DNA from 3 places in the Bacillus sp. ABA4_010 genome. Region 1 is predicted to be linked to each of the others. Evidence: riboswitches for the same ligand, from Rfam matches in the RefSeq annotation. Region 1 holds a riboswitch; each other region holds the start of a gene.

Region 1 (5,005 bases):
TGTTTGTTGTCTATGCGAAAGTGGACGGAGAACATTTTTCGGCCTTCATCGTCGAGCGTGACTTTCCAGGGGTATCAACCGGAGCAGAAGAAAAGAAGATGGGAATTAAAAGTTCTTCCACAAGAACATTGATTTTAGAAGATGCTCTTGTGCCGAAAGAGAACTTACTTGGGGATTTAGGGAAAGGTCATGTCATTGCATTTAACATTTTAAATATCGGTCGGTATAAGCTCGGAGTGGGGGGAGTTGGCGCTGGAAAACGGGCACTTGAGCTGACGGTTCAGTATGCGAATCAGCGACAACAGTTTAAGACGCCGATTTCCCAGTTTACATTAACGCAAGAGAAGCTAGGAACAATGGGGGCAAAGCTTTATGCGGCTGAAAGTTCCGTTTACCGTACGGTAGGTTTGTTCGAAGACCGGATGGGCCGTTTGTCAGCTGAAGAAGCAAAAGATGGAAAGCAAGTCGCCGCTTCTATTGCTGAGTATGCGATTGAGTGTTCATTAAATAAAGTGTTTGCAACAGAAATGCTCGATTACCTTGTAGACGAAGGCGTGCAAATTCATGGCGGCTACGGGTTCATGGCCGAGTACGAAATTGAGCGCATGTACCGCGACTCCCGAATTAATCGCATTTTTGAAGGGACAAATGAAATCAATCGTCTCCTTGTACCAGGAACTTATTTGCGCAAGGCGATGAAAGGAGAACTGCCGTTGCTCCAAAAAGCACAAGCACTGCAAGAAGAATTAATGATGCTCATGCCAGAAGAAGTAGGAGACGGCGTGTTGGAGCAAGAGAAATATTTAGTCAAAAATGCGAAGAAAATCGGTCTGCTTATGATGGGACTCGCTGCGCAAAAGTACGGAAAAGCGCTCGAAAAAGAACAGGAAGTGCTAGTGAATATCGCGGATGTCATTAACAATGTGTATGCAATGGAATCAACCCTCTTGCGGACGGAAAAAGCTATCGAGAATAAAGGAGCGGAGAAAAATGAATTGAAGGTTCTTTATACACAAGTATTTTGCCAAGAAGCCTTTAATGAAATTGAAGCACATGCGAAAGAAACGCTCGTCGCTGTTGAACAAGGAGATACGCTTCGTATGATGTTGTCGGCCCTTCGCAAGTTTACGAGACATACGCCAATCAATGTCGTAGCTAAGAAGCGCCAAATTGCCAGTATCTTAATTGATGCCGAACGTTATATCGTATAAGAACGGGATCAATCGTTTGCTTTTCGTCTTTCAATCAAATTTGTTTGTGACCTTGCAACAGGGATCTCCTTGAAAGGGGATTCCTGTTTTTAAGTGAAAAGAAAAATAGGATGTGTTAAAATACGAAAAAAAGCCCAAAATATACAGGTAGGTGTGACGAATGACCATTAAATTTTATACATATCCGAAGTGTGGAACATGCAGAAAAGCGAAAAAGTGGATGGACGATCACGGAGTCTCCTATGAGGAAATTCACATTGTCGAACAGCCTCCTTCCAAAGAAGAGATTCAGTCATACTATCAAGCAAGCGGACTGGAGCTGAAAAAATTTTTTAACACGAGCGGCATGAAATATCGTGAGCTTGGCATGAAAGACAAGATGAAAACAGCGACAGAACAAGAATTGTTAGAGATATTAGCGTCAGACGGTATGTTGCTGAAGCGCCCTCTAGTGACGGACGGTAAACAAGTAACGGTCGGATTTAAAGAAGAGCAATTTCAAGGAACATGGGCGTAGATGTCGTTTCCTTTTCGTGTGTTTTTCAACTGACCAACATGCTGAAAAATTTTTACCCGTGCGGTCATAGTTTGAAATAGAAAAAGTAAGGGAATTACGTTACACTAAAAAGTAGCTTGTTTGTAAAATGTTGCTATTCAAAAAGGAGCATTGAACTTTAAACCATTGTTGGAGGGATTAAGATGAATACACCGAAAGAATTGCGCTATTCTGAAGAGCACGAGTGGGTAAAAGCAGAAGGAAATGTAGTACGTGTAGGAATTACGGATTTTGCTCAATCGGAGCTTGGGGACATCGTATTTGTTGAATTGCCAGAAGTAGGCGCAACAGTACAAGCGGACGAGCCATTTGGAAGTGTGGAATCAGTTAAAACGGTTTCTGAATTATACGCTCCAATTAGCGGAAAAGTAGTCGAAGTGAACGAAGATTTAAATGACAACCCGGAATTTGTGAATGAATCACCATATGAGAAAGCATGGATGATTGTTATTGAGCCATCTGATGCAAGTGAAACAGATAGCTTAATGACAGCTGAAGAATATGAAAAAATGGTAAACGAAGGATAACGTACCATTAAAAACGGCGGACTATCTGATTTTTCCGCATGAATACGGGCACCCTATCACTAAAGGAACTTTAGGAAGGGGTGTCTGTTTTATGTTTGAAAAGCAAAAATTAGATGTAACGGATCGAGTAACTGCCAAGTTCCGCCACGACGGTATGGACTTGTATATGGAAAAACAGCCCATCGGACAAGCTATTATTGGTGAACGCGGTTATCAATATGAGCTCGAGCCGGGTTATGAACACGAACAATACAAATTTTATCAATATGTAGATGTACCGGAAAAAAATGATATGAAATATACAGATTGCGATTCGGATGAGGGTTGGTGTTAAGAATAAACAGAAGGAATCTGAAAGGGAGAACATCGCTTTTCAGACACTTGCGCAAAATGGACCGTTACGAAAAACCAGCAAGAAGAAGGGTTTGGATAAACGGTCCATTTTGCATACGAAGAAAAGCCATCAGAAATTTTTCTTAAGGCCAGAGAAGATGGGAGAGCGTTCTTAAAGAATTTGTTAAGACATGAAAAAAACAGGGAAACAGTTAAAATGTAACGAATATTGTATAATGGAGAGGAAGACTTTCCGCTTCACATACAACTGATGAATAATAGGTGATGGTTATGTCAGTAGAAGAAAATGGAAAAGTAATCATTGTGGAAGGCAGATCTGACAAAAAAAGAATTGAGAGTATCATTAAGGAGCCGATTGAAATTATTTGTACGAATGGAACCATTAGCGTATCTCGATTGGATGAAATTATTGATACCATTGATCAAAAAGAAGTCTACATTTTAGTGGATTCAGATGAAGCCGGGAACAAACTTCGAAAACAGTTTAAGCGAGAATTGCCTGAAGCCGAACATTTGTATATTGATAAGATGTACAGGGAAGTAGCTGCAGCGCCTAAAAATCATATTGCAACGGTGCTGTTGAGCGCGAATATCGACGTAAATGCGGAATATTTAATATAGGGTTAAAGGAATGGACAAACATGATTGAGTGGAATGAAGAACAGTTGGATCATGAGCTAAAAGAAAAAGGCGAAGCGGCCATTTTCTTTTACACGCCTTTATGTGGGACATGCCAACTGGCGAAAAAAATGGTTATGGTAGCGGAAGCCATGACAGAAGGAACAGAAGTAGGTATGTGTAACTTAAATTTCATGCCAGCTAAAGCAGCTCACTATGAAATTGAAAGCGTGCCGTGTTTGGTTATAGTAAAAGAGCAGGAAATTCAAAAGAAAATATATGCTTTTCATTCGATAGAATATGTTTTAGAGGAGTTAAAATCCATTTAAATGCACTAGATGGATTGATTTGAGCGTGTTTGGCGCGCTCCTCGTGTCTAGATGACAGATTGTCAATACGTCATTGACGTTGTCTAGTTATGACGTTAAAGAGAGAAAGGAGCCCTCGTTACAACATCCTGTTTATGGAGTGTGGTAGTGGGGCTTTTATTCATAATAGAATCGTGGAAGTTATTGCCTCATTGGTGAGACGGGATAGCACATATAACGACAAATTTCTTGGGAAATAGCCATATCTTTTCTGTTGATTTAATTTTCAGAAATATGTTACTATTCATATAGAACTAGTTATAAAACAAGCGAAATTCATCTGGACAGTAGAAAGATGTAAGTCAAATAAAAAATGAACTTATCGAGAGAGGTGGAGGGACTGGCCCTGTGAAGCCCGGCAACCGGTTATTCAACACGGTGCCAAATCCAGCAGGGCATGGCGCCCTGGAAGATAAGAAGAGTGTACAACCCCCTCTTCTTTCAGAAGCGGGGGTTTCCATTTTAAAGAGGGAGAGTGGGAGTATGTCTACGAAAAAGGAATATCGTTTAGAAACAGTTGGAATTCATGGGGGATTAACGGCCGATTCGGCGACAGGAGCACGCTCATTACCGATTTACATGTCTAACGCCTATCAGTTCAACAATACAGAACATGCGGCCGATTTATTTGCGTTAAAAGAGGCCGGCTATATTTACTCGCGCATACATAATCCAACGGTGACGACTTTTGAAGAGCGGATTGCTCAGTTAGAGGGTGGCGTTGGAAGTTTAGCTGTAGCAAGCGGAATGGCGGCCATTACGACAGCTGTGTTGAACTTGGCAGGAGCAGGCGATGAAATCGTGTCCGCTTCGAACTTGTATGGAGGCACTTACAATTTGTTTGATACAACGTTACCAAGGTATGGGATTAAGACAATCTTTGTCGACCCATCCAATCCAGAAAACTTCCGCCAAGCGATTACACCGAAGACGAAAGCATTGTATGCTGAAACAATCGGCAATCCGAGCTTGAATGTGCTTGATATTGAAAAAGTGGCTGAGATTGCTCATGAAGCGGGCATTCCGCTCATTATTGATAACACGTTTGCTACACCTTATTTATGCCGACCAATTGAACATGGGGCTGATATTGTCATTCACTCGGCGACAAAATGGCTGCTTGGCAATGGAACGACATTAGGCGGTGTAATTGTTGACGGAGGTAAATTTGATTGGAACTCGCCTAAATTTCCGGGATTTACGACACCGGATCCAAGTTATCATGACATTGTATATGCAGAGGCGTTAGGGCCGTTAGCGTATATTGTGAAAGCGAGAGTTCAGTTGCTTCGCGATATTGGCGCATCGATGAGCCCATTTAATGCATTTCAATTCAGTCTTGGATTGGAAACTCTCCATGTGCGGATGAAA
Region 2 (5,005 bases), on a different contig from region 1:
TGAATTTTCGTTACATATCTTTTACTGAACACACAATCTGTCATTTAAATTATGTGCATTTGCTTACAAGTTCATTACTATATAGATTCACTTTCATAATTCGGCACACCTTTATTCTTTATTCAATCGAGATGCATCATAAACGTTCATCCAGACTACTTGAGTTTTCCCTCAAAAGCCTAGAAATTTCGGCATGGCCGTTCTTTGTTCATGTCGAATTTCCTAAGTCGATTTATATAGAAAGGAGAGTTTTTCATGAACCCACCTTTTCTTCCATATAACCCTACCCACCCTGCAGCTGCTTCCTATTCCCACTCTGACGAACAGACGATTACCGTCTACGGGCAAGGTGTTATAAAGGCTGTGCCGGATACAGTATCCATGACGATTGGCATTACAACCGAAAAACCAAATGTACAGCAAGCCTTGAAAGAAAATTCTGCGGCTGCCTCTCAGTTGATTAACGCACTTCGTCAGCTTGGTTTGAGCGATCAGCAAATTGAAACCTCCTCTTTTACAATTTATCCTAAATATGACTATAGTGACGGAAAATCTACATTAACTGGCTATGAAGTTCAGCATTTATTCAACATTACAGTTCAAGATGTAAAACAGGCGGGAGAAGTATACGCAACGGCTGTCGCCAATGGAGCAAATGTTGCCCGCAATTTACAATTTCAGCTTCAAAATGCCGATCTTTATTATCAAGAAGCACTAAAAGCGGCTGTTCAAAATGCGAAAGAAAAGGCTTATACAATCGCCCGCTCTTTAAAAGTGTCTCTTCAAGACACCCCGATTGAAGTACTTGAAGAGACAGTAGCACCAATTTATGAAAGTTCGTTTAACACGAAAACAGCCGTCTTAGGAGCATCGACTTCCCCGCCTATTCAAACAGGCGAGGAAGTTATCACTGCCAAAATAAAAGCAGTCTTTTCCTACACGTAAAGTTTGAATCCTTTTCCTTCTATTTGATATAGTGAGTGAAGGAAAAGGAGGAGTAGACTTGACGAATCAAAAAATCGATTATGTTCAGCTCTTAAACGCTTATCGTCAGTTATGGGTTAACCGTTCCCTTGAGTTTAAAGAAGGTGAAACAGCCAATAACGATGAAAAAGGGATTTTATATGAAGTAATCAAAAAAGACTTGCTTGATGAAATGACACATCCGCGTGTCCGCCAGTCTCCAGACGTTAAACTTCAATGGGCGGTAGAGAGAATTCAAAACGGAGATTTAGAGGAAAAAACAAAAGAAGAGCTTGTCTCCTTCTATCATTCTATTTATAACGATATTGATTTAGAAAGTTCGTCCTGACGAAGATACAGTCAGGATAAACTTTCTAACCATAAGCGGCTGGTGCCAATCCTTTCAGGGTTGGCACCAGCCGCTTACGTGAACTTTTGAATGATTATTCAAGAAGTCATTAAGTAAAAGAGATAAATTTTTCTAGAAACATTAGCTTCCAGTTGCCATTAACGTTTAGGAGAAATCAGGCTGCTTTCTAGCGCTTGAGCGAAGTCTGTCTGCAAATCCTCTGCTTCTTCTAACCCTACTGACAGCCGAATGAGTGAGCCGGTGATCCCTCGCTGCTCACGTGTTTCTTTTGGAATGCTCGCATGGGACATTGTAGCTGGGTGGGTCAGAATAGATTCTACCCCGCCTAAGCTGACACCGACTGACGGGAGCGAAACTGTTTTTAAGAAATGGTGAGCTGCTTCTTCATCTTTAACTGTAAAGGAAATAATGGCGCCGAAGCCAGATGCTTGACGTTTAGACAATTCATGATGTGGATGAGTTTCTAAACCAGGATAGTACACCTTCTCGACAAGTGGATGGGCACTCAACCAGCGCGCCAGTTTATCAGCTGTTTGTTGCTGTTGCTCTAATCTTACTTTTAAAGTTTTTATGCCTCGAAGTAAAAGCCAGCTATCTTGCGGTCCTAACACCGCGCCAAATGCATTTTGAACAAATTTCACTTCTTTCCCAAGCTGTTCTGACGCAGTGACCACAACACCTGCCACGACATCACTATGACCGCCAATGTATTTAGTTGCACTATGGATGACAATATCAGCCCCTAATGCAATTGGCTGTTGTAAATATGGCGTCATAAACGTGTTATCAACAATTGTTAAAAGTTCATGTTCTTTTGCAATAGCAGAAGATTTTTGAAGATCTGTCACATTTAAAAACGGGTTGGACGGGCTTTCAATATATAATGCTTTTGTGTTAGGTGTAATGGCTTTTTCAATTTCATTCGTATCCGTTGTATCCACAAAGGACGTATGAATACCAAATTTCGAAAAAAGCTGTGTAAGCACACGGTATGTTCCTCCATAGCTATCATGAGAAACAATAATTTCATCTCCACTTTTAAACAGACAGAGCACAGAAGCAATGGCAGCCATTCCGGATGAGAAGGCGAATCCTGCTTCTCCTCCTTCTAATTGTGCGATCGTTTGTTCAAGCGCTTCACGCGTCGGGTTGCCTGAACGTGAATAATCATATCGGTTTGCTCCGTCCACATCTTGATGGAATGTAGATACTTGGTAAATCGGAACATTTACTGCACCGTAATGCGTGCCAATATTTGTTTTCGCATGAATCAATTTCGTCCCAAACTGTAAACGAGTCTCATTTTCTGTATGCATCAAATACCTCCTTTAAATCGTCTATCAAATCATCTGCATGCTCAATTCCGACAGACAAACGAAGTAAGCAGTTTGTTACACCGATCGCATTGCGGATATCTTCCGGAATATCGGCATGCGTTTGCCGAGCTGGAAATGTAATTAAACTTTCTACTCCTCCTAAGCTTTCTGCAAATGTAATCAATTTTAGATGTTCAAGTAAATACGGGACAAGCTTCTCTTCACGAACGGAAAAAGAAAGCATACCGCCAAAACCGGACGCTTGTTTTTTCATAACAGCATAGCCGGGATGTGTTTCAAGTCCTGGATAATAGACTTTCTCAATGACATCTGTTTGTTGCTCAAGCCATTGCGCAATTTTCAGGGCATTTTCTGCCTGCTTCTCCATTCTGAGTGCCAACGTTTTTACACCACGGAGCAAAAGCCAGCTATCTTGAGGACCTAAAATGGCGCCGATTGCATTTTGATAAAAACGAATTTTTTCTCCAATGTCGCTACATCGAGTCACGACCAACCCAGCAATAACATCATTATGGCCTCCAATATATTTACTGCCGCTATGTACAACGATATCTGCCCCCAGTTCAATCGGACGCTGACAATATGGGGACATGAATGTGTTGTCAACAATGGTCCATAGTCCATGTGCTTTCGCAATATCGGCGGCGGCAGCGATATCTGTTACTTGCATGAGCGGATTTGTTGGTGTTTCGATAAACAATGCTTTCGTATTCGGTCGAATTGCTTCCTTGACGGCTTGAAGATTACTTGTATTTACATAGCTTACTTGTATGCCGGACGGCTCTAAAACATCACTTAAAATCCGATATGTCCCGCCATATAAGTCCTCTGATGCAAGTAAATGATCTCCGTTTTGAAAGAATGATAAGACAGCTGCAACACCAGCCATGCCAGAAGCGAAAGCAAACCCTTCCTCCCCGTTTTCTAATGCTGCAATCGCCTCTTCCAACGCTGTTCTTGTCGGATTCGCTGTTCGGGAATAATCATATCCTGTACTTTCGCCAAGACGCGGATGCTGGAAAGTGGCTGCTTGATAGATGGGAGTAGTAATAGAGCCTGTCGCCGGGTCTCTCCCTACTCCCGATCGAACTAACAATGTTTCAATATGCATGCATTTCTCTCCTTATCTTTCAAATTCAATAAAAAAACACTCTTCTAGAAAAAGAAGAGTGTTCGTTTCAATCATAGCGATAACGAAAACTCTCATCTGCTAGAACCGTTTGTTCTACAGGAATTAGCACCGTTCAAGTCAATCGCGTTGATTTGATGGTTGCCGGGCGTCACAGGGCCAGTCCCTCCGCCTCTCTGGATAAGAGTGATACGAATATGAAGTTTATTTCTTGTTCTTTAAATTTAATCACAATTACAACTTTTGTCAATATAATTTTTAGAAAAATCACAATTATCAAGAAGGATGATCTGTCATTTTCTTACTGAATTAAGCCACTGTTGATTAAAAAATCTGCCGCTACGTCTTTTGCGAGCTCTCCTTCAATGTTAACTCGATAGTTCATTTCTCTCATTTCGTCATCTGTGATGATGCCGGAAAGTTTTTCAAGAACATCTTTTAATTCTGGATACTTTTCCAACGTCTCTTTGCGTAACAGAGGCGCTCCTTGATAGGGCGGGAACATATGTTGATCATCTTCTAACACTTTTAAATCATATTTTTTTAATTCCGAGTCAGTGGAATACGCATCCACTAAATTAATATCTCCGCTTTCGATAGCTTGATAACGAAGCTTCGGCTCCATCGTTTTAATGTTCGGGAAGGTTAAGTTATAAATCTTTTGCATGCCCTTATAGCCATCTTCCCTATCTGAAAACTCGAGCGTAAAGCCTGGTTTCACTGCATTTTTCGCTTTTTGCAAGTCAGAAATGGTCGTGATGTCGTATTGCTCAGCAAATGAACGAGGCACAGCTAACGCATACGTATTGTTGAAATTCATCGGTTGCAAATAAACCATGTCGAATTGTTCCAACATGCCGTCTCTCGCCTGTTCGTATACAGCTAATCGATCTGTACTGCTAGTTGTTTCCTTTAGAAATGTCGTAATAGCGGTTCCCGTAAATTCGGGATAAATATCTATTTCTCCGCTCTCCAATGCGTTAAAGACAAACGACGTTTTTCCAAATCCAGGCTTCAATTCGACTTTTAAGTCTGTCTCTTCTTCAATAAGCTGTTGATACATATTAATTAAAATTTCCGGTTCTGCCCCTAGCTTCCCTGCAATCACCAAATCAGGCTTTGTCTCACGGGCCGCAGCAAACGGCATAATGAATAACAATACTAATACTGTTACATACACCCCTGCCTTTTTAAAGGACTTCTCTT
Region 3 (5,005 bases), on a different contig from region 1:
CCCGTACAGCCGTCCACGCGGTCATATCGCCATTTTCATTTACTATTTGCGAGAAATTCACTAATAAGTCCGTTTGACTATAATGGTGCAATGTTTTACTATATTGATCTACATATAGCTCAATTCGTTCTTTCGTTCCGGACAACGTGCTCACAGCTTGCATTTCCACTTGCTCTTCAATTTGCTGTTTAGAAATTTGATAGCTTAATCCAGCCACTGCCGCCAGCATGACCACCATCATCACTGTGACAATGAAATTAAGCTTTAAACTAATTTTTCGAAACATCTCGTTCCCCCATCTCTTCTCCCTTAATCTAAAAAAAAACGTATCATAATATTTTTCGACAAATTTCTCTTGTTTTTTATAGGAGAAAAGATGGATTATCACGACAAAAGGAGGATGAACCTAATATGTTCACCCTCCTTTTCATCTTCTACACTCGAACTTCCCGGGAAATCCGAAGACCTACGCCTTCTAAACGATGAAGCAAATGCTCATCCAATGCATACAGCCCTTCATTTTTGAGCTTCTCTGCTTGATGAATATCTAAAGCGACAGCATACGCATGCTGAAAATGATACACGACCACTTCATAGAAATTTTCCAATTTTTGAAACGTGACCCGACACCGTTCATCTTCTGTGCGAAAACGCCTCTCTAAACTTCCTGCTGCCACCCGTACTAATTCATCTGTCAATTCTCGTTTACAAAGATAACCTCTCACTAATCCACTTAAACTCATCACCCTCACACTCTCTTTCCATTTGATTTGCTCCGGGAAGATGTGACTAAACAACAAAACTCTTTTCGCTTTAGATGCGAAAAGAGTTCCGTTTCCGTCTTATCATCCAAAGCATACGCTTTGCTGGTAGGAGCACCTTGCCTAAGACAGGTTGCTGTGACGTCATTGAGCCAGATCTCTCAGTCACTCTAGATAACTTATTTAATTATTCTATAATATACCAAAAACGTTTTTTTCTGTAAATACCTAAAATCTTTTTTTTACTCATTCTACATCTATAAACCTGTCATGATATTAGATTCTGAACTTAGTCAGCAAATCTTGCATATCTTGAGCAAGCTGACTTAACGAGTGAGCAGCATACGAGATTTCCTCCATCGCCGCAAGCTCCTGTTCAGAAGCCGAAGCCACATTTTCAGCACTTGCTGCTGATACTTGCGCCGCTTCTGCCAATGCCCCTGTCGATTTCGTTATTTCCGCCGAGTGCTGCTGAACATTGAAAGTGGCCGTTGAAATTTCCCGCACTTCTTTTTGAATCTGAAAAATATCTTCTAAAATTTTAGAGAAGTTTTGCCCTGCTTCCTCGACAACATTCATACCAACTGAAACACTTTGGGTGCTCTCCTGCATGACTGAATACGCCATTTTTGTATCTGCTTGAATCTCTTTAATTAACGAACTAATTTGATCCGCCGAACGCTTTGATTCTTCAGCAAGCTTTCGCACTTCATCTGCCACAACAGCAAACCCACGGCCATGCTCACCTGCGCGTGCGGCTTCGATCGCGGCATTCAATGCCAATAAGTTCGTCTGATCAGAAATACCTGTAATAACTTCAATAATTTTACCAATCTCATGTGAACGGTTTTCAAGTGTTTTCACTACATCCGTTGATTTCGTCACTTTGTCAGTAATTTGATTCATTTGTTCTTTTACTTTATGAAGCGATTCATTGCCAACTTCAGCTTCCTTCGATGTATGTGTCGCCGAATGCTCTACCTCCTGCGAGCGAACAGCCATTTCACGAATAAGTTCATCCATTTCCTGAATGGAGCGACTCGTCTGCTCAACATTCACAAGCTGAGCGTCCGCTCTTTCCGCCACTTCCTGAATGGAAAAGGTAACTTCATTAGCGGCAGTCTTCGTTTCATCAGCACTAGCTGTGAGTTCTTCCGAAGACGCTGCTACCGATTGACCTGTTTCGCTCACTTTTGCAATTAACTCTTTCATATTAGTGAGCATATGTCGATATCCTGCTGCCAACCGACCGATTTCATCCTTCGTATAAAGGTCTGGCACTTGCACTTGGAAGTTTCCTGCTGCTACCTCATTCGTTACTTCATTCATTTTTTCAATAGCTACAATATACTTACGAGCAAAGACATACATAATCATGCTTGCTACAATAACAGAGCCTACCGTGAACAAAAAGGTCATGAACTTTAATTCACCTAATTGTTCATAAAATTCCTCTTCATATGCCCCGATACCAATCATCCAATCCCACGGTTCAAAATAGACGGAGTATGCCATTTTACTTCGTGCCGATTTTTCTCCTTCATTTTTCCAGGAATATTCATAAAACCGGTCTTCCTTCTCTTTTTGTTTCGCTGACTCCATCAAGTCTTTCACAATATAAGCACCCTTGTCGTCCTGTAAATCCGCCATGTTTTTTCCTTCAATGCCCATTGGATGGACAACGGAGTTATACTCACTGTCATAAACAAATATGTAGCCATTGTCTTTATACAAGAAACCAGACTTCGTAAAATCTCGTTTATTATCATTCAGTTTCGGACCGACGAGCAATTCAGCTGCCTGTTGCTGTGCTTCCTCCTTGCTGAGCATCATAAACTCTTCCTGCTGCTGCAGACGCTCCACGACCGTCAGTGCTCCTTGAACTGTATTACTTAAATCTAGCTTCCCTGCTTCCACAAGCTGCTGCTTTGCGACAAAATAGCTCGCAAAACCAAGAGCTGTCGATGTAATTATGATAACGCTTACAACCAAGGTTAACATTTTAAAACGAAGACTGTGAACAAATTGACCCTTCATACTAATCCCCCACTCTAAAGCTGCTCTTTCGTTCCTGATAGTACCGCAATCGCCTATTTGACGAAAGTTTCTTTTTATACTCTATTTATCGGCAACTTTCTCCCTTTTTTCAGCGGAAAAATCAATCTATCAATACATTCCACTACATCCGTCAATATTTTTCACCTAAGCAGCTGGCAGCAGTCAGTCGCTTAAGGTTAGAAGATTTAGCATGACCGTCCGTTAATCATGTCCAAGTTTCTAAATCAAGCCATAGAATCATTCGGCACATCTTCATTTAATGTAGAACCATCACAATCGCTAATCCTGACAACTTGAAGTTCCCCTCTTAAGTTTAGAAAGTTCGACATGACTGCCCTTTCGCCATGTCGAACTTTCTAAATCAATCTATATCATATTGATATTCTAATAGATTCGTTATAAAATGAAGTTTTGTAGAAGGGAGTTCGAATAATTTTATGTTTAGCTATGTATCTGGAAATATTGCGATTGACTATACGTTTGAAGCACGTCCGAATATACAAGAAATCACTGTACACGTTTGTCCGAACAACGGAGTGAAACTTGTCGTGCCAAAAAGCTTAAACGAAAGCAATCGTCAGTTTGTCATCTCAAAAAAAGCACAATGGATTTTAGAACAACTTGGCAACGAACAAACGACGAAATCAAACAAAAGCGAGTCTACTGAAGCAGTAAAAGAGGAATTGCCAGCCGCACCATCGGAAACAGCACCCTTATCATTTCAAGACGGTGATAAAATCCCGTATTTAGGCCGTTCTTACCGTTTAAATCTTGTCAAAGAGACTCGCCAAGACGCCGCATTGACGTTCCGCGCGAAATTTATTGCCTCTCTTCCTGAAACGTGGAGCAGTGCCGAAATTAATCAAGGTGTCCAAACGCTGTTAACCGACTGGTTTGCAACGCGAGCAGACAGCAAGTTCCAAGAGTGTATGAAATCGCTCACGAAACAAATTGGCGACGTTTCTGTACAAATTGAATCTGCAGATTTAAAACATGAAACTCACCGTACAAAAGAAGATGGAACGATTGTATTAAACTGGCGCCTACTTACAGCACCGATGACGGTAATTGAATTTGTCCTCGGCCGTGAAGTAGCAAAACAAACGAACAACGATGTAAACCAGTGGTTCGAAGATGCAGCCGAACGCCAACAATGGCTAGAAGAAAACGAACTAACAGTCTTTTAAAGACAGGCTTAACACGAAAAAAGCTTTCCATCCGAGTGATTGACGAAATCAACAACTTGGACGGAAAGCTTCTTTTTATGCTTGTGATTGAGACGCTTCTGTTTCCTCTTCTTTTGGAGCGGAATCGGGTTCTTGTGCAGCTTCTTGATCACGCACTTGTTTTTGTAGTTGCCTCACTTGACTCTTCAACTGCAAAATTTTCACGACACTTAATAAACCTGTTGCCAATCCCCCAAACAATGCCGAACCTAAAATAACTAAAATAAGTGGCCACTGACGGTTACCGAATACATAATTTACTTCTACCGGGTTATTGTTCACAACAGCAAATACTGCAATAATAAATGCAAATACAAGTCCTAAAATAAAAAACTGTTGACCTTTCATCGACATTCTCCTTCTCTCTTTTCCTCAGTTTACCGCAATTTCCATTCTCAATCCAATCTTTCCGTTCTTCTTTGTTCATCTTTCTTTTTATCACTTCGATTTGTTTTCTCTTCCAATCTTTGGACAGATGTAAATGACAGCGTCCAAACAAGTATGCTACACTTGTTATAATATAGGCTTGAGGGAAAAAGAGGTGTAAAGATGGAGCATGGAGTAAAAAAAGAACTTTTATCGTACGTCAAAACGCTTGTCGTAGCTCTTATTTTATCTTTTTTAATTCAACATTTTTTATTTCAGCCGTACACCGTAAAAGGAGAATCGATGATGCCGAATCTGGAAGAAGGCAACAAGATTATTATCAATAAGCTCAATTATCGCCACGGTGAACCAGAGCGCTTTGATATGGTCGTGTTGAAATCTCCCAACTCTGATGAATATTTAGTCAAACGCATTATCGGCTTACCTGGAGAAACCGTGGAATACCAAGATGACATCCTATTCATCAACAGCAAACCACAGAAAGAACCGTACTTAAAAGACTATAAGGAGCAACTCCTTCCCTTTGAAAAATTAACGGAGGACTTTACCTTAAAAGAAATTACCGACGAATCA

The links. A riboswitch is a leader RNA that binds a small molecule or an ion and turns the genes downstream of it on or off. The one in region 1 is predicted to bind S-adenosylmethionine.
Region 2: linked by a shared signal. The riboswitch ahead of ACXAEO_RS14430 (trans-sulfuration enzyme family protein) and the one ahead of ACXAEO_RS21520 (O-acetylhomoserine aminocarboxypropyltransferase/cysteine synthase family protein) in region 1 are both predicted to bind S-adenosylmethionine.
Region 3: linked by a shared signal. The riboswitch ahead of ACXAEO_RS15760 (hypothetical protein) and the one ahead of ACXAEO_RS21520 (O-acetylhomoserine aminocarboxypropyltransferase/cysteine synthase family protein) in region 1 are both predicted to bind S-adenosylmethionine.

Annotation. Positions count from the first base shown of each region.
Region 1 covers NZ_JBSWUN010000004.1:397,639-402,643, forward strand. Annotated here, with positions in the region: gene ACXAEO_RS21490 (acyl-CoA dehydrogenase family protein) at 1-1,211, shown strand, start outside; gene ACXAEO_RS21495 (arsenate reductase family protein) at 1,372-1,728, shown strand; gene gcvH (glycine cleavage system protein GcvH) at 1,911-2,294, shown strand; gene ACXAEO_RS21505 (YusG family protein) at 2,386-2,628, shown strand; gene ACXAEO_RS21510 (toprim domain-containing protein) at 2,913-3,269, shown strand; gene ACXAEO_RS21515 (thioredoxin family protein) at 3,290-3,595, shown strand; SAM riboswitch class I at 3,951-4,053, shown strand; gene ACXAEO_RS21520 (O-acetylhomoserine aminocarboxypropyltransferase/cysteine synthase family protein) at 4,118-5,005, shown strand, end outside.
Region 2 covers NZ_JBSWUN010000003.1:2,672,783-2,677,787, forward strand. Annotated here, with positions in the region: gene ACXAEO_RS14415 (SIMPL domain-containing protein) at 256-945, shown strand; gene ACXAEO_RS14420 (hypothetical protein) at 1,004-1,312, shown strand; gene ACXAEO_RS14425 (trans-sulfuration enzyme family protein) at 1,471-2,649, opposite strand; gene ACXAEO_RS14430 (trans-sulfuration enzyme family protein) at 2,633-3,781, opposite strand; SAM riboswitch class I at 3,871-3,986, opposite strand; gene ACXAEO_RS14435 (ABC transporter permease/substrate-binding protein) at 4,101-5,005, opposite strand, start outside.
Region 3 covers NZ_JBSWUN010000003.1:2,938,442-2,943,446, forward strand. Annotated here, with positions in the region: partial or broken gene ACXAEO_RS15755 (cache domain-containing protein) at 1-286, opposite strand, end outside; gene ACXAEO_RS15760 (hypothetical protein) at 435-746, opposite strand; SAM riboswitch class I at 840-942, opposite strand; gene ACXAEO_RS15765 (methyl-accepting chemotaxis protein) at 1,038-1,985, opposite strand; partial or broken gene ACXAEO_RS15770 (cache domain-containing protein) at 1,980-2,798, opposite strand; gene ACXAEO_RS15775 (YgjP-like metallopeptidase domain-containing protein) at 3,257-4,006, shown strand; gene ACXAEO_RS15780 (LapA family protein) at 4,082-4,393, opposite strand; gene lepB (signal peptidase I) at 4,595-5,005, shown strand, end outside.